One region of the Streptomyces afghaniensis genome, then DNA from elsewhere that is predicted to be linked to it. Evidence: predicted binding sites of a transcription regulator. Region 1 holds the regulator's gene; the other holds the start of a gene.
The links. Region 1 encodes HspR, which represses chaperone genes until heat shock. Its sites were predicted from a motif close to TTGAGNNNNNNNNNCTCAA; they were not measured.
Positions count from the first base shown of each region.

Region 1 (11,096 bases):
CGGGAAGCAGGGAGCGGCGGTCGCCGTCTGCCAGATGGAGGGCCGGCGCTGGGCGACCCTGGAGGGCCGGGCCTTCGTCCGCACGGAACCGGAGCGGGTGGCGGAGGCGGAGCGCCGTTACGCGGAACGCTACGGACGGACGCCCTCACCCAATCCCGCACGCGTGGTGATCGAGATACGGCTGACGCGAGCGATGGGGCGAGGGTGAGGGTGACCGTGAGGGAACGGTCGACCGGGAAGTTGATCGAAGTGAAAATCCACACCGATGATCGATTGGATCCGGCCACCGCGCGACTCGGGTGATACCCGGAAATGTCCCCAGAAACTGCAGCGGCGTCACCGTGTTCAGGTCACGGTGACGCCGCTGCGGGGGGAAGCACCTGAGCGATCTGTTACGACGGGGGAATCGCGTCAGGCACTGCGGGGGGTGGCAGAGATGGTCCTCGGGACGGGAGAGTCGGCTTCCACCTGCTCGTGGTCCCTTTGGTCCAGGTTCACAAAGATCATTCCGTACCGTACGGCACACCGCACGGGCTGCGGCGCCCCCCGAGGCCGCCGCAGACACCGGTAAGCCCGTACGTCCTCGTCCTCGTCCCGCGTGACGACCACCGGCTCGCCGAACACGGTCACCATCAACGAGTCGCCGCTGTGGGGGATGGCGGTGACCAGGTCGATGAAGTGCCAGCCGGAGCGATAGGCGGTTGCCATTTCGCGGCGGAAGGAGCGGTCGTCGGGTGGAGTTGTCACGGTCAGCTCCCGGCTTCCGCTGCCCCGGAGCTCGGCCAACTGCTGTTCTCCGTGCCACTGGTGTTCACGGCAACGGACGGCCAGCTGCTGTTCGCCCGAATATCACCCTTCGCATCGGAGGAGCCACTCAGCGCGCCGAGGGCTACAACGGCGGAGAAGGCGGCGACAAGCACCGAGCGAAGCATTCTGTTACGCATAGTCGGCTTCGTCCTCACTTGAAGGTCCCCTTTTCCCCCGTCAGGTACGACGATGGCTCATTCGGGCACGTCATGGCCACAGAATCAATGCATCATGTTCCTGCATGTTCAGGACCCTGGGGGGTGGAGATTTGGCATCGAATCGGACTAAGGCGACACATCCCCATGCGATGACCGAGTGGTGCGATGAGAGCGGCCGTCTGTATGCCGCCGCATTGCGCGCCGGACGCATCGCCCGTGCGGATGTGGAGCCCGCCCCCTGCCTGGTGGAGTTCGCCTTGCTCCACCCGGATCCGGACGACCCGGAATGGCTGCGGCCGGTGCCCCCGGCGGTCGCTCTGTCCCGGCAGCTCAATCCGCTGGAACAGGAGATCGCCGAGCGCCGGCGCCTGGCGACCGGCCTTGCCGAGACCTTTGAGCCGTTCATGGCCCTCGGCACCCAGCTCGCCGCGACCAGTGACGCCATCACCGTGCTGGAAGGCGGCGAGCGGATCAACGCGGCGCTCAACATGGCGACGGCCCAGTGCCAGCAGGAAATGCTCACGGTCCAGCCGAGCGACCGGATGTCCGAACGCAGCCTGTTGCGCGGGCTGGAGCGGGACAGGCCGCTGATCGAACGTGGAGTGCGAATCCGGACCCTGTACCAGCACACCGCCCGCTACAACCCGGAGCAGCTGGCGTACGCCGCCCAGCTCTCCAACGGCAAGGCGGAGTACCGCACCATCGACGAACTCGTCGAGCGCCTGATCATCTGCGACGAGTCCGTCGCTTTCATTCCCGCCCGTGACGATCAGCAGGTCGCCCTGGAGCTGCGCCACCCCGGCCTGGTCCGCTACCTCATGAAGCTCTTCGAGTATCTGTGGGACCGCTCCGTGCCGCTGAGCACGGGCACCCCGTACGAGACCGCACGCGACGGCATCACGGAGATCCAGTACTCGATCGCCAAGCTCCTGGTCGAGGGCCACGTCGACGAGGCCATCGCACGCCGCCTCGGCATGAACGTCCGTACCTGCCGGGCCCACATAGCCAAGCTCGCGTCTGCCCTGGGCAGTGGCAGCCGGGCCCAGTTGGGCTATCTCATCGCGCAGTCCGGCATCCTGAACCAGGAGCAATGAGGCCGGTCACCACGCAGGGGGGAGTCACCGGGGTGACCTCGTGGCACCGAGGGTCGGGGAGACAGCCGGCCGTGGCGGACCGTCCAGGCCCGCCTGTGCGATCCGCACCCCCAACTGCGTACGGCTCGCCGCCCCCAGCGTCTCCGACAGCCGGGCGATGTGTGCCCGGCACGTCCGCACGCTTATGCCCAGGCGTTCCGCGATGACGGCGTCCTGGTGCCCTTCCGCCAGCAGCGCCGCGATCGACTGCTCCCGGTGGGAGATGCCCTCGATGCCGGTGTCGGGCAGCGGCGCGGTCAGCGGGATGGCGAGGCGCCAGAGCCGCTCGAACACCGTGACGAGGTACTCGACGATCGCCGGGTGCCGTAGCTCCAGGGCCATCGTGCGGTCGGTGTTGGCGGGGATGAAGGCCACCGTCCGGTCGAAGAGGATCAGCCGGTCGATCACCTCGTCCAGCGTGCGGGCCTCCACCGCGTCGCCCATCAGCTCCAGGTAGTTCAGCAGCCCCTGCCCGTGCCGGGCGACATGCGTGTACAGGTCCCGCATCCGCACGCCCCGGCCGCGCAGCGCCAGCGCCCGGTGCAGCCCCTCGGAGAGTTCCGCCTCGCGCCGGATGCCGCCCGGCTGCACCGTGAGCACCTCGGTCGTGCACGCCTGGGTCGCCTCGTCCATCGCGGCCTGGATCCGGGCGAGTCCGTCCAGCACCCGGATCGCCGAGCCCTCGGCCGCGGGCGGGGCCGGCTGCACCTGGCGCCCCAGCCCGGCGTACCACTCGAACGCCGCCACGGCCGAACCCACCCGCCGCTGGCTCGCGCTGACCTCGTCGTACATCCCGCGCAGCAGCCGGGTCATGACCTCCTGCGGCGGGGTCGGCACCAGCCAGTCCATGTCGTCGGGGTCGGGGTGCAGCAGGGCGAGTTCCAGCAGACAGGGCACCGGATCAGCGTCCCGGCGCGGCACGCGGCCCCGCCGTACGGCCCGGGAATACACGCGATCCCCGGCCTCGCACAGTCGGTCGGCACCGTGTGGATGCTCCTCCGCCCCGTGCCCGGCCATCGCCGATCCCACCCCCGGTTTCGCCGTCTTCCGCAGCGCAACTATGCGCGGACGGGACCTGCTCCGCAACACGGCTCCCCGCACCGCCCTCGCCGGAAAACACCGGTACGCACCGGTATTTCCGCGGCTCAGCTCGTCACGTTGCAACAAATGGCCGGTGGGCGACCTGAAAGGCGGCAGACAGCAGAGGGCAGACGGCAGGCGGATCGGCTACTTGAGGCCGATCGCCTCGCAAGCCGACTCGTACTTCGCCGTGCAGATGTCCGACAGCTTGTAGATGTCGTCGGCGACGACCGTGTCCTTGATGTTGGACTTCGTCAGGGCGACCACCGGCACGAGGTGGGCGGGAATGCCCTTGTGGGTGGGGCTGTCGACCTTGTCGCGGGCGAGGGCGGCGAACTGGATGTCCCGGCCCTGAACCTTGGCCACGGCCATCTCCGCGGCGTTCTCGGCCTCCTGCGGGTACGACTTGTACACGCTCATGTACTGGTCGCCGGTGATGATCCGCTGCACCGCCGGGAGCTCCGCGTCCTGTCCGGTGATCGGCGGCAGGTCGGTCACGCCCGCGGCCTCCAGCGCCTTGACGATGCCGCCCGCCATGCCGTCGTTGGCGGAGTACACCGCGGCGATGTCGTCCTTGCCGATCTTCTGGATCGCCTCGGCCATGTTGGCCTCGGCGTTCTCCGGCTTCCAGTCCTTGGTGTCGAAGGACTGCGCGATCGTCACCTTGCCGTTCAGCTCGGACATCGCACCGGCCTTGAACTGCTTGGCGTTCGGGTCCGTCGGCGAGCCGTTCATCATCACGATCTTGTCGGAGAGGCTCGCCTTCTCGCCGATCGCCTCCAGCAGGGTGCGCCCCTGGACCTCGCCGACCAGTTCGTTGTCGAAGGAGATGTACGCGTCGATCGGGCCCTCGGCCAGCCGGTCGTAGGCGATGACCGGGATGCCGGCGTCCTTGGCCTTCTTCACTCCGCCGGCGATGGCGTGCGCGTCGACGGCGTCCAGCAGGATCACGTCGACCCGGTCGTCGATCATCTGCTGCAGCTGGGCCGCCTGCGTGTCGGCGCTCGCTTCGGCGTTGGCGTACTCGACGCGTCCCCGGTCGTTGGTGAGGGACTCGACCTTCCTCTTGATGATGGGGTAGTCGAAGTTCTCGTACCGGGTGTTCGCCTTCTCCGGGAGCAGCAGGCCCACCGTGATGTCGTTGCCCTTGGTCGGGCTCGCCTCGTCGCTGCTCCCTGTCGCGTTGAGCACGCCGCAGCCGGCGAGCGTGACGGACATCGTGGCCGCGGCCACGGATATGGAGATACGACGGCGCATGCGGGAGCTCACTTCGCGTGTGATTCGGACGTGGGCACACTTTGTGGCCCATGTGACTGAAAAGCCAACGTTGCTGCGCCCCCCAGCGTCAAGCGGAACCACTTAACGAGATGACAACACCACGCTCCGCAGCACTTGTGAAGACTGTGCGGAATCACCTCCAAGTGACGTGCACCATCCGGTCATCCACAGGAGGCCCGGCGGAAACGCCCCAAGACATACGAAAAGGGCCGGGAGTGTTCTCCCGGCCCTTTCCGCAGGCGTACGCGCGTCAGTCCGACTGCTGCTGCCGTTTCGGCCGCCACACGACCAGCGCGCTGGTCTGCTGGACCTCCTGGTACGGCACCAGGTCTCGGCGGTACGACGCGTGCACCGCCGCCTCGCGCTGCCGCATGGCCGCCGCCGCGCCGTCGAGCGCGTCCTCCAGCTCGGCCACCCGGGCCTGGAGCGCGGCGACCTGGTTCTCCAGTTCGATGATGCGCTTGATGCCCGCCAGGTTGATGCCCTCGTCCTGCGACAACTGCTGGACGGTGCGCAGCAGTTCGATGTCGCGGGCCGAGTAGCGGCGGCCCCGGCCGGCGGTGCGGTCCGGAGACACCAGGCCCAGACGGTCGTACTGGCGCAGGGTCTGCGGGTGCAGGCCGGACAGCTGGGCCGCCACCGAGATGACGTAGACCGGGGTCTCCTCGGTCAGTTCATACGGGTTGCGTCGACGACCGTCCATCTGACTCATGCTCCCTTCGCGGCCTGGAACAGCTCCGCCCGCGGATCCTCACCCGCGGTCGCCTCGCGATACGCCTCGAGCGCGTCACGAGCCTTCCCCGTCAGGTCCTTCGGAACACTCACCTCGACGGTGACCAGGAGGTCGCCGCGGGTGCCGTCCTTGCGGACCGCGCCCTTGCCCCGGGCGCGCATGGTGCGGCCGTTGGGCGTGCCGGGCGGCAGCTTCAGCGTGACGGGCGGGCCGCCCAGCGTCGGCACCCGGACCTCGCCGCCGAGGGCCGCCTCGGCGAAGGTCACCGGGACGGTGACGGTGAGGTTGTCGTCCTTGCGGCCGAACACCGGGTGGGAGTCGACGTGCACGACCACGTACAGGTCGCCCGCCGGGCCGCCGCGCTCGCCCGGCGCTCCCTTGCCGCGCAGCCGGATCCGCTGGCCGTCGCTGACGCCCGCGGGGATGCGCACCTGCATGGTCCGCGAGGACTTGGCCCGGCCGCTGCCCTTGCAGACCTCGCAGGCGTTCTCTGCGATCAGGCCGCGGCCCTTGCAGTCCGGGCAGGGGTCGGTGAGGGAGAAGCCACCGCCGCTGCCCCGGGCGACCTGCCCGGTGCCGACGCAGGTCGGGCACACCCGCGGTGTGCCGTTCTTGTCACCGGTGCCCGAGCAGGCCTTGCAGGGCGACTGCGAGGACATCCGCAGCGGGACGGTCGCGCCCTCGATCGCCTCGGTGAAGCTCAGCGTGACCTCGGACTCGATGTCCTGGCCGCGCCGCGGATGCGTGCGCGTCCCCGCGCCCGCGCCGCCACGGTTGAACAGGCCCCCGAAGACGTCACCGAGTCCACCGCCGAAACCGCCGGCTCCCTGGCCGCCGCCCGGGGCGCCTCCGAAGAGGTCGCCCAGGTCGAAGTTGAAGGAGCCGCCGCCCGCGCCGGGCCCCGGGCGGAAGCCGCCGTTGCCGAAGAGGGCGCGTGCCTCGTCGTACTCCTTGCGCTTCTTGGGATCGCCGAGGATGTCGTTGGCCTCGGAGATCTCCTTGAAGCGCTCCTCCGCCTTGACGTTGCCCTTGTTGGCGTCCGGGTGGTACTCGCGGGCGAGCTTCCGGTACGCCTTCTTGATCTCGGCCTCGGTGGCGTCCTTGGGGACGCCGAGGACCTTGTAGTAGTCCTTCTCGATGAAGTCCTTGGTGCTCATCCTCGACGCCCCTCCTTCCCTTCGTCCGCTATGACGTCAGCCCTCTTCCGGGCCACCGCTCTCCTTGTCGTCGGCTTCGGCGGTCTCGTCCGCCTTGACCGTCTGCGCTCCCGGCTGGGGCTCGGCCACCGCCACCCGCGCGGGGCGGATGGTGCGCTCGCCGATCCGGTACCCGGGCTGCAGGATCGCGACGCACGTCGTCTCGGTGACGTCCGGTGCGTAGCTGTGCATCAGGGCTTCGTGGATCGTCGGGTCGAAGGGCTCGCCCTCCTTGCCGAACTGCTGGAGGCCCATCTTGGCCGCCGTGCTCTCCAGCGACTCGGCGACGGACTTGAAGCCGCCGACCAGCTCGCCGTGTTCACGCGCGCGGCCGATGTCGTCGAGCACGGGCAGGAGCTCGGTCAGGAGGTTCGCGATGGCGATCTCCTTGACCGCGATCCGGTCGCGCTCGACCCGGCGGCGGTAGTTCTGGAACTCGGCCTGGAGGCGCTGGAGGTCCGCCGTGCGCTCGCTGAGCGCCGTGCGGGCCTGGTCCAGCTGGGCCACCAGAGCCACGTCCTGGCCCGTGTCCCCGGCCGGGGCCGCCCCCTCCTCCGTGGAGGGGGAGTCGGCGGCCTTCGGCTCGGCGTCTTCGGAGGTGGCGCCGGAAGGGACGTCGGGCTGCTGCTCGTCGAAGCCCGGGGTCTCCTCCGTCACGCGGCACCGTCCTTCCGCTCGTCGTCCACGATCTCGGCGTCCACGACGTCGTCGTCGGCCTTGGCGTCACCGGCACCGGCGCCCGCGTCGGCTCCGGCGGAGGCGCCGCCGGCGGCCTGCGCGGCGTTCGCGTCGGCGTACATGGCCTGGCCGAGCTTCTGCGAGACGGCCGCGACCTTCTCCGTGGCGGTGCGGATCTCGGCCGTGTCCTCGCCCTTGAGCTTCTCCTTCAGCTCGGCGACGGCTTCCTCGACCTCGGTCTTGATCTCGCCGGGGACCTTGTCCTCGTTGTCCTTGAGGAACTTCTCGGTCTGGTAGACGAGCTGCTCGCCCTGGTTGCGGGACTCGGCGGCCTCGCGGCGCTTGTGGTCCTCCTCCGCGTACTGCTCGGCCTCCTGGCGCATGCGGTCGACCTCGTCCTTCGGCAGCGAGGAGCCGCCGGTGACGGTCATCTTCTGCTCCTTGCCCGTGCCCAGGTCCTTCGCGGTCACGTGCATGATGCCGTTGGCGTCGATGTCGAAGGAGACCTCGATCTGCGGGACGCCGCGGGGCGCCGGGGGCAGACCGGTCAGCTCGAACATCCCGAGCTTCTTGTTGTACGCCGCGATCTCGCGCTCGCCCTGGTAGACCTGGATCTGCACGGACGGCTGGTTGTCCTCGGCCGTCGTGAAGATCTCGGACCGCTTGGTCGGGATCGTGGTGTTGCGCTCGATGAGCTTGGTCATGATGCCGCCCTTGGTCTCGATACCGAGGGACAGCGGGGTGACGTCGAGGAGCAGGACGTCCTTGACCTCGCCCTTGAGGACACCGGCCTGCAGGGCGGCGCCGATGGCGACGACCTCGTCCGGGTTGACGCCCTTGTTGGCGTCCTTGCCGCCGGTCAGCTCCTTGACGAGCTCGGCGACGGCGGGCATACGGGTCGAGCCGCCGACCAGGACGACGTGGTCGATCTCGCTGATGGAGATGCCGGCGTCCTTGATGACGTTGTGGAACGGCGTCTTGCAGCGCTCCAGGAGGTCCGCGGTCAGCTGCTGGAACTGGGCGCGGGTGAGCTTCTCGTCGAGGTGCAGGGGGCCCTCGGCGGAGGCGGTGATGTAGGGCAGGTTGATCGAGGTCTCGGTGGACGAGGACAGCTCGATCTTCGCCTTCTCGGCGGCCTCGCGCAGACGCTGCAGGGCCATCTTGTCCTTGCCCAGGTCCACGCCGTGGCCGGACTGGAACTGCTGGACCAGGTAGTCGACGATGCGCTGGTCCCAGTCGTCACCACCGAGGTGGTTGTCGCCGTTGGTGGCCTTCACCTCGACGACACCGTCGCCGATCTCCAGCAGCGAGACGTCGAACGTACCGCCACCGAGGTCGAAGACCAGGATGGTCTGGTCGTCCTTGTCGAGGCCGTACGCCAGCGCGGCCGCGGTGGGCTCGTTGACGATGCGCAGCACGTTCAGACCGGCGATCTCGCCGGCCTCCTTCGTGGCCTGGCGCTCGGAGTCGTTGAAGTACGCCGGGACGGTGATGACCGCGTCGGTCACCTTCTCGCCCAGGTAGGACTCGGCGTCCCGCTTCAGCTTCTGGAGCACGAAGGCGCTGATCTGCTGCGGGTTGAAGGGCTTCCCGTCCAGCTCGATCTTCCAGTCGGTGCCCATGTGCCGCTTGACCGAGCGAATGGTCCGGTCCACGTTGGTGACCGCCTGACGCTTGGCCACCTCTCCGACGAGCACCTCACCGTTCTTGGCGAAGGCGACGACGGACGGCGTGGTCCTGGCGCCCTCGGCGTTGGTGATGACGGTGGGCTCGCCGCCCTCCAGAACGCTGACGACGGAGTTAGTCGTGCCCAGGTCGATGCCGACCGCACGTGCCATGGTTGATTCCTCCAGCTGACTTGAGTGGAACGGACTCAAGTGTGCACGACGGCTCCCAACCGGTCAACAGAGCTGAGTCGACCTGGCTCAACTCTTATCCGTTCCTTACACGCAACGGCGCTCTGACCTGCGGCGACACAGCGCGTCGATCGGCGTACACGGGGACACACAAAAGGGCGAACACCACCAGGAGGGCCCCTCCCGCCACCCACCACAGGGCGTCACCCCCGACCCGGCCGAGGTGCGCGAGTACCCCGACGAGCGCCGCGGAGAACGCGCCGGCCCCCAGCAGCAGAGCCGCCCCCGGCGCGGTCAGCCCGATCCGCCGCAGCCGGTGCGCGAGATGGTCCGGCCCGCTGCGGACGACGGGCCGCCCGCCCAACCGCCGCGAGAGCAGGACGAGCACGGCATCGGCACCCACCACCGCGGTCAGCGCGAACAGCACCCCGGCGCTCTCCCCGACGCCGAACCCCGCGCGGACATGCACGGCACTCATGGCGATCACGAACCCCGCGGACATGGACCCGCAACTCCCCAGCGCCACGCGCGCGGGGTGCCAGTTGTGCAGCAGGAACCCGGTCAGCGCGGCGGCCAGCACGCTCATCAGCACCGCGATCCCGTCCATCACGTCGACGGCGGCGCAGGCCGCCACCGCGAACGCCGCGAGGACCCCGGCCGTCCCAGCGAGCCCGTCGGCATGGTCGAGCCCCCGGAACCCGAAGGTCACCCCGACGACCCACAGGGCCCCCAGCACCCCGGTCCCCACGCCCGCCTCCGCGTACGGCACGACACACGCGGCCGCCACAGCCGTACCGGCGACCAGCACCCGCCGCCGCAGCCGCCACACGTCGTCGATCAGCCCGAGCAGGGCGACGACGCCACCGGCGACGAGCAGCCCGCCGATCCCGCTCCCGGCCGACGCCCCGTCCCTGAGGGCGACGACCGACCCGGTGACGGCCACCACGGCCACGCCCCCGGACAGCGGCACCTCCCGCTGCCGTCGCCGGTCGAGGACGCGCAGGCGCAGGGCGGGGACCCGGAGGAGGGCCGCGAGCAGGGCGGTGAGGAGAAGGGCGGTGGCGGCGGCGACGATCCCGTAGAGCACGGATATAAGTTAGGCGTCACTATGACAATTCGGTATGAATAACACGACGGGATCACGACCGGATCGAGGGCATTTCCTGAGGCAACCCTGAGCGATTCAGATCACTGCCCACCCGGCTACAGTGCGGCGGAAGATAGGGGTAGTCTCAGACGGACTGCATAAGTTACCGCTTAGTAATCTCGGGGAACCCTTCCAAGAACGACCCGTTCCCCCGACAAACCCTCGCAGGCCCGAGGAGCCCCCATGCAACTCGCCGCGATCATCGTGTCGCTGGTCTTGACCGTGGTCGGCGTCGCGCTGCTCGCACGCGCGATCGGCCAGTTCGTCCGGTACTTCAAGCTGGGCCAGCCCGTGCCCGCCGGTACCCGGACCGACAACCCCTACCAGCGCAGCGTGACGCTGGTGAAGGAGTTCCTCGGCCACACGCGCATGAACCGGTGGGGCATCGTCGGTGTCGCCCACTGGTTCGTGGCGATCGGCTTCCTCACGCTGCCGCCGACGATCATCACCGCGTACGGCCAGCTGTTCCAGGCCGACTGGACGCTGCCGGTGCTCGGCGGCTTCCTCCCGTACGAGCTCTACATCGAGTTCATCGCCGCGATGACCACCCTCGGCATCGCGACCCTCATGGTCATCCGCCTGCTGAACCTGCCGTCGCGCCCGGGCCGCAAGTCCCGCTTCGCCGGCTCGAAGATGGGCCAGGCGTACTTCGTCGAGTACGTCATCCTCACGATCGGCCTGGCGATCTACGTCCTGCGGGGCCTGGAGGGCGCACTGCACCACGTGGAGGGATACGAGGCCGCGTACTTCGCCTCGTATCCGCTGGTCCTGGCCTTCAAGGGCCTGAGCGTGGCGGCGCTGCAGAACCTCGTCTACTTCTTCGCGATGATCAAGCTGGGCACGACCATGATCTGGATGATCACGGTCAGCCTGAACACCAACATGGGTGTCGCCTGGCACCGCTTCCTGGCGTTCCCGAACATCTGGTTCAAGCGCGAGGCGTCGGGCGGGACGGCCCTGGGTGCGCTCCAGCCCATGACGTCGGGCGGCGAGCCGATCGACTTCACCGACCCGGGTGAGGACGACGTCT
Region 1 covers NZ_JBIRGJ010000003.1:229,254-240,349, forward strand. Annotated here, with positions in the region: gene ACH4G3_RS11630 (pyridoxamine 5'-phosphate oxidase family protein) at 1-208, shown strand, start outside; gene ACH4G3_RS11635 (Rieske (2Fe-2S) protein) at 412-747, opposite strand; gene ACH4G3_RS11640 (helix-turn-helix transcriptional regulator) at 1,049-2,059, shown strand; gene ACH4G3_RS11645 (helix-turn-helix transcriptional regulator) at 2,084-3,115, opposite strand; gene ACH4G3_RS11650 (sugar ABC transporter substrate-binding protein) at 3,326-4,435, opposite strand; gene ACH4G3_RS11655 (heat shock protein transcriptional repressor HspR) at 4,707-5,159, opposite strand; gene dnaJ (molecular chaperone DnaJ) at 5,165-6,346, opposite strand; gene grpE (nucleotide exchange factor GrpE) at 6,383-7,042, opposite strand; gene dnaK (molecular chaperone DnaK) at 7,039-8,901, opposite strand; gene ACH4G3_RS11675 (MraY family glycosyltransferase) at 8,996-10,006, opposite strand; gene ACH4G3_RS11680 ((Fe-S)-binding protein) at 10,250-11,096, shown strand, end outside.

Region 2 (11,096 bases), on a different contig from region 1:
ATGCGGATCTCCAGCGCGGTGACGTCGTCGTCGCGCAGCGCCTCCAGGTCCTTGGTGCGGCGGTCGTAGAGGGCGGACTCCACGCCGCGCATCAGGTCGACCCGGGCGGAGAGGGCCGCGTCCAGCCTCTTGGTGTTGGTGGAGAGCTCGCTGCCGGACAGCGTCGGCTGGTCGGTGAGGGTGGCGAGGTACTTCTCGGCGGAGTTGACCTCGGTGCCGGTGACCGTGTTGTCGAACGAGGTACGGGCCGCCTTGGGCGCGGTGTCGCGGAAGTCGGCCAGGGCGGCGTCGGAGCGCAGCCGGGCCTGCTGGGCGGCGGCGCTCAGTGCGTCGCGCTGCCGGGCGTCGGCGTCCGAGGAGGTCTCGGTCGGCAGGCCGGTGACCGGGTCGATGGCCGTCTCGGTGCCGCGCGGCACGCTGAAGGCGGCGAGCAGCAGCCCCCGGGCCGCGGCGGCCTGCTGGACGGCGGAGTCCAGTTCGGCCAGGGCCTGTCCGCCCGCACCCGCGCGGGGCGGCGTCTGCTGCGCCAGCTGCTCGGCGAGCCGGTGGAGCTCGGTGATGGCGGTGGAGTACGCCTGGTGCGCTTCGAGAGCGCTGCTCTTGCCGGTGAGCGCCGCCCGGCGCACGGCCGCGATGTCGTCGAGGTCGGAACGGAGCGAGGCGGGCGTGTCGGTGTCGCTCCGCAACTCCTCGACCTGCCGGTCCACGCGGGCGCTGCGCTGCTCGGAAGGCGCCTTGGACTTGGGGCGGCCGGCCGCGATGTAGGAGGTGACGTCGTCGCGCTCGTCGGCGAGGGAGTGCGCCAGGACGAGGGCGCCCTGCGTCTGCTCGGCGAGCGTCACCAGCTTCTGGGAGTCGTGGAGTTGCCCGGAGGCGGCGAGGACGGACGGGGTGCCCGCACCGGCGATGGCAGCTGCGACCACGGCCACGGCCACGATGAGCCGGTTGCGTACATGGGTGGGGCGGCCCTTGCCGGTGGGGGGCGTCGGCTCAGCGCCCTGAACGGGGGCCGTCTGCTTGCCTGGGCGACGAGGCCGCGTCTTCTGCACCGGTGCTCGCATTCCTGACTCGTGAACTCATGGGCCCGGATGACGCTCCGTCAACTGGTGCGTACTCCAGGTACACTTCCCGACCCTCCCAGCGCCGGTGGGCAGCGCACGTGCATCACCTGACCCGCCACCCGAAGGAGTGAACCCCGGAGGAGAGTTGGGGAGCAAGTTCCGCTGGCCCTTGCAGCGGCCTTGTTCGGCAGGCCGGTTGGACGCCGTGCGCGGGCGGTGGCAGTATTCGCCACCACGCCTTCCCGGAACAAAGCATTCCATCCCAAACGGGGCGTCTGACCTGTATGACCGCACCAGTCCGGCAACCATTGCCAGCGTTTTGCGGACCTTGTGAAGGGCTCGTGCAGACTGGCTGGATGCGTACTGAACTCGCCTCGGAGCCGGGAGACGCGGACCGCCCCAACGAGGACTTCGCCAGTGTCGGACTACCGGCCTCCGGACAGGGTGGTTCGGTCGTCGTCCTGGACGGGGTCACACCGCCGAGGGGCGGGACGGGCTGTCTGCATTCCGTCCCCTGGTTCACCGCACGCCTCGGTGGAGCCCTGACCGAACTGACCGTTTCACTCCCGGATGTTCCCCTGGTCGACGCCTTGTCCCGCGCCATCGCGCGTACCGCTGAGGCGCACGCGTCAACCTGTGACCTTTCTCACCCCAGAACACCGCAGGCCACGGTGGTCGTGGCCCGCTGGTCCCCGGAGACGGTGGAGTACCTGGTCCTGTCGGACTCGGCTCTCCTCGTGGAGTCCCAGGACAGCGTGGTGACGCCCTTCCTGGACGACCGGCTGGCTCTCCTCCCCCGCTCGGCCCTGGCCACGGACGCGCTGGTGGACTCCACGCTCCGCAACAAGGAGGGCGGCTTCTTCACGGCGGCGGCCGATCCCTCGGTGGCCCGGCGAGCGGTGACCGGCACCCTGCCCCGGTGCGAGGTCCGCGCCCTGGCCGCCCTGACGGACGGGGCGGCCCGCTGGGTGGAGCGGTTCGGGGAGGGCGACTGGACGGACTGCTTCCGCCTCCTGCGCAAGGAGGGTCCGCAGGCGCTGGTGGACCGGGTGCGGACGTTGGAGCGGACGGATTCGGCCGGATCGTTCCTGGGCCGGAGCAAGACGCACGACGACGCGACGGTCGTGTACGTCGAGTTCTGAAAAAGCGGAGTCCTGAAAAACCCGAACCGGGGGCTACTTCTCCATGCCCCGGTTCAGCTGGTGCAGCAGCCGGGCCAGCTCCGTGACCTCGCGCGTGTCCCAGTCGGCCAGACGGCCGGCGTACCGGGCGCGGCGGGCCTCGCGCACCCGGCGGACCCGGTCGTGGCCCTCCTGGGTGAGGGCGACGAGCCAGGCGCGTCCGTCGGCGGGGTCGGGCTCGCGGGCGACCAGGCCGAGTTCCTCCAGGGCGCGCAACTGGCGGGACATCGTGGCCTTGCCGACGCCGATGTAGGCGGCGAGCTCGGTGGCCCGCTGCTTGCCGCACTCGTCCAGCCGTACGAGCAGGCCGTACGCGGACGACTCCAGGTCGGGGTGGACCTCCCGGGCCATCTCGCCCTGGCTGGCCCGGGCCCTCCGCAGGAGCACGGTCAGCTCCCGCTCCAGCGCCAGAAAGGCAGGCTGATCCACACCGGTTCCGGCCAGGGAGGCGTCCCGGTGTCCGTCGTCGTTGCCGTCCTCGTGCACGTGAGCCCTGCCTCGGTTGTCGCCCGGTACCTGCATTTTCCGCCACCTGCGGCCATCGCCGCAGCTCGGCAAGTATTCCGCAGGTCACGGGGTGCGCGTCCACAGGGCCGCCACACGGTGAAGGCCCGGGCCTCCCTCACGGGACCCGGGCCTTCCCTCATCCGGTGGCCTCCGTCACGCGGCCACCGGAACCTCCGGCGCCGCGTCCGCGGTGGCGGGCGCGAGCGCCAGCTCCAGGACCTGGCGGACGTCGGTGACGGCGTGGACGTCGAGCTTGTCCAGCACCTCCGCCGGGACGTCGTCCAGGTCGGGCTCGTTGCGCTTGGGGATGATCACGGTGGTGACCCCGGCGCGGTGGGCCGCCAGCAGCTTCTGCTTCACGCCGCCGATCGGCAGGACCCGCCCGGTCAGCGAGACCTCGCCCGTCATCGCCACGTCCGTGCGGACCAGACGGCCGGACAACAGCGAGGCGAGGGCCGTGGTCATCGTGACGCCGGCGCTCGGGCCGTCCTTGGGGACCGCGCCCGCCGGGAAGTGGATGTGCACGCCCCGGTCCTTCAGATCACCCACCGGCAGTTCCAGCTCGGCACCGCGGGAGCGCAGGAAGCTCAGCGCGATCTGCGCGGACTCCTTCATCACGTCCCCCAGCTGACCGGTCAGGGTCAGCCCGGCCGCGCCCGTCTCCGGGTCGGCCAGCGACGCCTCGACGTACAGCACGTCACCGCCGGCGCCCGTCACCGCGAGGCCCGTCGCCACGCCCGGCACCGACGTGCGGCGCTCGGCCGGGTCCTGGGCGGACTCGGGCACGTGGTGCGGCCGTCCGATCAGAGAGCGCAGGTCCTCGTCCCGGACGGTGAACGGCAGCTCCCGCTCACCCAGTTCGTGCTGGGCCGCGACCTTGCGCAGCAGCCGTGCGATCGACCGCTCCAGGTTGCGCACGCCCGCCTCGCGCGTGTACTCACCGGCGAGCTTGCGCAGCGCGCCCTCGTCGATGGCCACCTCTTCCTCGGCGAGCCCGGCCCGCTCCAGCTGACGCGGGAGCAGGTGGTCGCGGGCGATGACGACCTTCTCGTCCTCGGTGTAACCGTCCAGGCGGACGATCTCCATCCGGTCGGCCAGCGCCTCCGGGATCGCCTCCAGGACGTTGGCGGTCGCGAGGAAGACCACGTCCGAGAGGTCCAGCTCGACCTCCAGGTAGTGGTCCCGGAAGGTGTGGTTCTGCGCCGGGTCGAGCACTTCGAGCAGGGCCGCGGCCGGGTCGCCCCGGAAGTCCGAGCCCACCTTGTCGATCTCGTCGAGCAGCACGACCGGGTTCATCGACCCGGCCTCCTTGATGGCGCGGACGACCCGGCCGGGCAGGGCACCGACGTACGTACGCCGGTGGCCGCGGATCTCGGCCTCGTCACGGACGCCGCCGAGGGCGACGCGCACGAACTTCCGCCCCATCGCGTGGGCGACGGACTCGCCCAGGCTGGTCTTGCCGACGCCGGGCGGTCCGACGAGCGCGAGCACGGCACCGCCGCGCCGCCCGCCGACCACGCCCAGCCCCCGCTCGGTACGCCGCTTGCGCACGGCCAGGTACTCGGTGATCCGCTCCTTCACGTCCTGAAGGCCGGAGTGCTCGGCGTCGAGGATGGCCTGGGCGCCCTGGATGTCGTACGCGTCCTCGGTGCGCTCGTTCCACGGCATCTCCAGCACCGTGTCGAGCCAGGTGCGGATCCACGAGCCCTCGGGCGACTGGTCGGAGGACCGCTCCAGCTTGTCGACCTCCTTGAGCGCGGCCTCCCGGACCTTCTCGGGCAGGTCGGCGGCCTCCACCCGGGAGCGGTAGTCGTCGGACTCCTCTCCCTCCTGCTCGCCGTTCAGCTCGCGCAGCTCCTTGCGGACCGCTTCGAGCTGACGCCGCAGCAGGAACTCGCGCTGCTGCTTGTCGACGCCCTCCTGGACGTCCTTGGCGATGGACTCGGCCACGTCCTGCTCGGCGAGGTGGTCGCGCAGCTGCTGGGTGGCGAGCTTCAGCCGGGCGACCGGGTCGGCGGTCTCCAGCAGCTCGACCTTCTGATCGGTGGTCAGGAAGGGCGAGTAGCCGGAGTTGTCGGCGAGCGCCGAGACGTCGTCGATGGCCTGCACCCGGTCGACGACCTGCCAGGCACCGCGCTTGCGCAGCCAGGCGGTGGCGAGGGCCTTGTATTCCTTGACCAGTTCGGCGACCTGCCCGGGCAGCGGCTCCGGGACGGATTCGTCGACGCGGGTGCCCTCGACCCAGAGGGCCGCGCCGGGACCCGTGGTCCCCGCACCGATCCTCACCCGGCCCCGGCCGCGGATCAGCGCGCCCGGATCGCCGTCGGCCAGCCGGCCCACCTGCTCGACGGTGCCGAGGACACCGGTGCCGGCGTACGTGCCGTCGATGCGTGGCACCAGGAGTACCCGGGGCTTTCCGGGCGTTGTCCGAGCAGCGGCCTGTGCGGCCTCCACCGCGGCACGGACCTCGGAGTCGCTCAGGTCCAGCGGGACCACCATTCCGGGCAGGACGACCTCGTCGTCGAGCGGCAGCACGGGCAGGGTGAGCGGTGTGGACGTCGAAGCCATGATCTCCCCTTCGGCAGTCAAGTTGAGCTATGCCGACTCAATGCACGGGAGTCGCCGGATGTTCCCCACCCGCCGTTCGCTGTGAGCGATCGACCGTGACGCCAGGGGCGATCGGGGTCGTAGAGTCAGCGGCGTAACAGATCAATTCGGCTAGTGCCTATTACCAGGGGGCGGCGTGGACAGGACCGTGCAGGCGTGGGTGGACGGGTGGATCGTGTCGCGCGGGGCCGCTCCGCCCGTGACCGAGCCGTGGGGCTGCACGATCGACGTGGGGGCGAACGGCCACGTCACACGGCATGTGTTCGGCGCGACCGGCGACGACCTCGACGAGACGTCCGTCCGGAAGGTGGCCGGCGCGGTGACCGGGGCCGGCGTGTGGCTGAAGGCGTTCCGGGACCCGTCGGTGGTCGCCGGCTGGCTGGACGACAGCTGGTGGATCGACCCCGAGCCCGGTTATCTGATGAGGGTCCCGCTGACAGACCACGGCGCTCCGGACGTGCCCGACGGCTACCGGCTGCGCAGCTGGTCGCGCGGCGGAGTGACGCGAGTGATGGTGGCCGCCCCGGACGGTTCGCTCGCAGCGCGCGGCCAGATGGCCCCGACCGGCGCCACCGCCGTCGCCGACCAGATCGAGACGGCCCCCGGGCATCGCCGCAGGGGTCTCGGCAGCTTCGTCATGCGGACGCTGCAGAGCGCCGCCGCCCGGCAAGGGGCACGGACCGGCGTCCTCGCCGGTACGCCCGCGGGGCGAGGGCTCTACGAGGCGCTGGGCTGGGAAGTCGTGGCCCCGCTCACCAGCGCGAAGCACGAACCACGGACCTGAACGGCCTCGGGTTCAGCCCCGGGCCGGTCCGATCGGGCCGGTGCGCCTCCCCCGCCACCGCCGCAGCACCGGCCAGGTCGCGACACCGATGGCCAGGGCGATCAGATGCCCCCAGTTCGTCATCGGGTCGGTGAGGGCGAGCAGGTCCTGGAGCAGCATCCCGCCGAAGCCGGCCAGCAGCGGCACACGCAGCCAGAGAGGCAGCAGTCCGGCCAGGGCGCCGGTGCCGGCGGCGACACCGAAGCTGACGCCGTAGTCGAGCCGGTGCAGCGAACTCTCGGGAAGCTGCCCGGCCAGCACCGCGAGCCCGACCGGCACCTCGGTCGCCAGGGTGGCGAGGACGTGCCCGAGCAGGAAGACACCGGCCGTGCGCAGGCCGCCGATCCGCCGTTCCAGCGCGGTCAGCACGAGCACGAACCCGATCGCGAACGGCGAGGCCACCCCGCCCGCGAGCCACAGCGCGCTGCCGACCAGCACCAGCTCCGGCGTCCGCACCAGGTGCGCCACATCCGTACTGGAGCCCTGGAGCAGGGCGTGCACCAGCGCGGGGTCCGCGTACGCGGAGAACAGCGAGGTCAGGCAGAGGACGATCCCGTACCCGAACGTGAACGGCGTGCCCGTGGGAGTGGGGAGCAGCCGCCACACCCGCGGCGCCCGAAGCCGAGGCCGGGGCTTCTCCACCGCGGCGGACTCTCGCCCGTCCGGGCCCACGGTCCCGCACGGCAGCGGGCCGCCGGCCCGCTGCCGCGGCACCCCGTCCAGCAGCGCCGTCACGTCGGAAACGGGCGCGCCCGTCGGCGTCGGCGTGGCCGTCTCGTCGGCCGGCGCGGTGCGATCCACGGCGGGCGCTCCTTCCGTCATGCCCCACCCTTCGCGCACCTTTGCCCCCTGTCTGTGACCGGCGCCACGCGAGAGCCGATTCACAGCAACCTGACAGCAGCGTGCCGCGTCCCCGGCCGGCCTCTCCGTATTGCTTGGCGCCGGACGCCCCTCACCTGCCAGGATGCTCGGATGCCCACCTCGAACGACATCCCCCTCGTGCTGGACCGTCGCGAGGGCCCGCACGGCGAGGTCGTGCTGCGACGGCACGGCGACCGGCTGGAGATCATCGCGAACGGCTGCTTCCTGATGGACACCTCCGACGGCCGCTCCGAGCGGCGGCTGGTCGACGCGGCCCTGGACGCCCTGGCGGGCCGGGACCGCCCGGACGTGCTGATCGGCGGACTCGGCGTCGGCTTCTCCCTCGCCCACGCGGCGGCGAACCCGCGCTGGGGAGGGATCACGGTCGTGGAACGCGAGCACGCGATTGTCGAGTGGCACCTCGACGGCCCGCTCCGCGCGTTCTCCGCCGAGGCCCTCGCCGACCCCCGCACGGAAATCGTCGAAGCCGATCTCGTGGCCTACGTCAATGAGACATCCGCCACGTACGACGCCCTGTGCCTCGACATCGACAACGGCCCCGGCTGGACCGTCACGGAGGGCAACGAAATTCTCTATGGAGAGGCCGGACTGGCAAGCTGCGTACGGGTGTTGAGGCCCGGCGGGGTGCTCGCCGTCTGGTCCGCCCAGCCCTCACCGGAATTCGAAGAAACCCTGCGGAATGTCGGGTTCCAACAGGTGCGTACCGAAGAGATCCCGGTTGCCCGGGGCGTTCCGGACGTCGTGCACCTCGGCATCAGCCCTGGATAGCAAAGGTGTGCTGACTCCCCGTACGCTGCTCCTCTGACGCCGATCATTCAAGCGTCAATCGCAACCATGCGCAGACCGAGGAATCACCCCACTGATTCCGGAAAGCACACCCCAGGGGCGGGCGATGGAGCAGACACACACCTCCCACAACGGTTCGGCGACGGCTACACCGGGCGCACAGCGCCGGGTTCTCGTCGTCGAGGACGACGCCACGATCGTGGATGCCATCGCGACCCGCCTGCGAGCCGAGGGATTCCTCGTGCAAACAGCGGGTGACGGTCCGGCCGCCGTCGACACGGCCGAGGCCTGGCAGCCCGACCTGCTGATCCTCGACATCATGCTGCCCGGCTTCGACGGTCTGGAGGTCTGCCGGCGCGTGCAGGCCGCCCGCCCGGTGCCGGTGCTGATGCTCACCGCACGCGACGACGAGACCGACATGCTGGTCGGGCTCGGCGTCGGCGCCGACGACTACATGACGAAGCCGTTCTCGATGCGGGAACTGGCGGCGCGCGTGCACGTGCTGCTGCGCCGCGTGGAGCGGGCCGCGCTGGCCGCCGCGACGCCGCGCAGCGGCATCCTGCGCCTCGGCGAACTGGAGATCGACCACGCGCAGCGCCGAGTCCGGGTGCGGAGTGAGGATGTCCACCTCACGCCGACCGAGTTCGACCTGCTGGTGTGCCTGGCGAACACCCCGCGCGCGGTGCTCTCCCGCGAGCAGCTGCTGGCCGAGGTCTGGGACTGGGCGGACGCCTCCGGTACCCGGACCGTCGACAGCCACATCAAGGCGCTGCGCCGGAAGATCGGCGCCGAGCGGATCCGTACGGTGCACGGCGTGGGCTACGCCCTGGAGACCCCGACGCCATGAGCGGCGGGCCGGCCGCACGGAGAAACCCCGGGGAGCCGGAACCCTGGGGCGGGGTGAGCCCGTTCTCGATCAAGACCAAGCTGGGCGCGCTGGTCGTCATCTCGGTGCTGATCACCACGGGCCTGTCGGTGATCGCGGTGCACACGAAGACGGAGCTGCGCTTCATCACGGTCTTCTCGATGATCGCCACACTGCTCATTACGCAGTTCGTGGCCCATTCGCTCACCGCGCCGCTGGACGAGATGACGGCCGTGGCCCGTTCGATCTCGCAGGGCGACTACACCCGCCGGACGCGGGAGAACCGCCGTGACGAGCTGGGCGACCTGGCCGTGACGATCAACGCCATGGCCGACGAGCTGGAGGCGCAGGACAGCCAGCGCAAGGAACTCGTGGCGAACGTCTCGCACGAGCTGCGCACACCCATCGCCGGCCTGCGCGCGGTGCTGGAGAACATCGTCGACGGCGTCACGCAGGCCGACCCGGAGACGATGCGCACGGCGCTGAAGCAGACCGAGCGGCTCGGCCGGCTGGTGGAGACGCTGCTGGACCTGTCCCGCCTGGACAACGGCGTCGTACCGCTGAAACAGCGGCGGTTCGAGGTGTGGCCGTATCTGTCCGGCGTACTGAAGGAGGCCAACATGGTCGCCTCCGTGCGCGCGGGCATCGCCACCGGCTCGGGCAGTCACACCCGTACGGACGTCCATCTGCACCTCGACGTCCACCCGCCGGAGTTGACCGCGCACGCCGACCCGGAGCGCATCCACCAGGTCGTGGCCAACCTCATCGACAACGCGGTCAAGCACAGCCCGCCGCACGGCCGTGTGACGGTCAAGGCGCGGCGCGGCGCGCTGCCGGAGTCGCTGGAGCTGGAAGTCCTGGACGAGGGCCCCGGTATTCCGAAGTCCGAGTGGCACCGCGTCTTCGAGCGGTTCAACCGCGGCAACGTCAAACGGCCGCAGGGGCCAGGGAGCGACGGCGGTACGGGTCTCGGGCTGGCCATCGCGCGCTGGGCGGTGGATCTGCACGGCGGGCGGATCGGAGTGGCCGAATCCGAGCGTGGTTGCCGGATTCTTGTCACTCTTCCGGGACTTCCATCTCTGCCAAGTTGACGTAAAGTTCGAAGCGGAGCCACAAGATCCACGGGCGTCCGCACTGACGGACACGTGTGATCAGGCACAGGCCCGCGCCGTCGGCGCACGAGGCCCTGCCGCGCCCTTCCCTCTTTAAGCGGAACCACGCTTGTTTCCCGCCATTTCAAGCCCCGAAACACAGTTCAAGATGTGACTTGCGCGACGTTGAACGGGCCCGACCTGACCTACCCGGTCCAGGGGGCGTAGCCTTGATTCCCGCTGTCCATCATCTTGTGAAGCGGAAGAGGGCGGTTGCCGCCGTGTCGCCACAGTCCCCCAGTAACTCGAGCATCTCGACCGACACCGACCAAGCGGGGAAGAACCCTGCTGCGTCGTTCGGTGCCAACGAGTGGCTCGTCGACGAGATCTATCAGCAGTACCTCCAGGACCCGAATTCGGTAGACCGAGCCTGGTGGGACTTCTTCGCCGACTACAAGCCGGGGGCGGCTGCCGCCTCGGCTCCGGCGGGTACCGCGGCCGCGGGGGCCGCGGGGACCACCGCTCAGCCGGCGGCCCCTGCCGCACCCGCCCAGGCCGCGGCCCCCGCCCCGGCGGCCCCGAAGCCCGCGGCCGCCGCGCCGGCTCCCGCCCAGGCGAAGCCCGCCGCGCAGGCACCGGCTCAGGCTCCCGCCCAGGCCCAGGCCCAGGCACCGGCTCCGGCGAAGGCCGCCCCGGCCGCCAAGCCCGCCGCCGCGAAGCCGAAGGCCGAGCCCGCCGCCGAGGCCCCCTCGGGCCCCGAGCAGGTCGTGCTGCGCGGTCCCGCCGCCGCGGTCGCGAAGAACATGGACGCCTCCCTGGAGCTGCCCACGGCCACGTCCGTGCGCGCGGTCCCGGTGAAGCTGCTGTTCGACAACCGCATCGTCATCAACAACCACCTCAAGCGGGCGCGTGGCGGGAAGATCTCCTTCACGCACCTCATCGGCTACGCGATGGTCCAGGCCATCAAGGCGATGCCGGCGATGAACTACTCGTTCGCGAAGGTGGACGGCAAGCCGACCCTGGTCAAGCCGGACCACGTCAACCTCGGCCTCGCCATCGACCTGGTCAAGCCGAACGGCGACCGCCAGCTGGTCGTCGCGGCGATCAAGAAGGCCGAGACGCTGAACTTCTTCGAGTTCTGGCAGGCCTACGAGGACATCGTCCGCCGCGCCCGCGACGGCAAGCTGACGATGGACGACTTCTCCGGGGTCACGGTCTCCCTGACCAACCCCGGCGGCCTCGGCACGGTCCACTCGGTGCCGCGTCTGATGCCCGGCCAGTCCGTGATCATGG
Region 2 covers NZ_JBIRGJ010000010.1:291,159-302,254, reverse strand. Annotated here, with positions in the region: gene ACH4G3_RS35715 (sensor histidine kinase) at 1-1,049, opposite strand, end outside; gene ACH4G3_RS35710 (protein phosphatase 2C domain-containing protein) at 1,418-2,203, shown strand; gene ACH4G3_RS35705 (MarR family winged helix-turn-helix transcriptional regulator) at 2,237-2,728, opposite strand; gene lon (endopeptidase La) at 2,903-5,317, opposite strand; gene ACH4G3_RS35695 (GNAT family N-acetyltransferase) at 5,493-6,140, shown strand; gene ACH4G3_RS35690 (rhomboid-like protein) at 6,153-6,980, opposite strand; gene ACH4G3_RS35685 (spermidine synthase family protein) at 7,152-7,829, shown strand; gene ACH4G3_RS35680 (response regulator transcription factor) at 7,954-8,694, shown strand; gene ACH4G3_RS35675 (HAMP domain-containing sensor histidine kinase) at 8,691-9,803, shown strand; gene ACH4G3_RS35670 (multifunctional oxoglutarate decarboxylase/oxoglutarate dehydrogenase thiamine pyrophosphate-binding subunit/dihydrolipoyllysine-residue succinyltransferase subunit) at 10,085-11,096, shown strand, end outside.
Region 2: a site for HspR is predicted at 5,340-5,358, ahead of lon (endopeptidase La). Genes of this name have one in related genera too.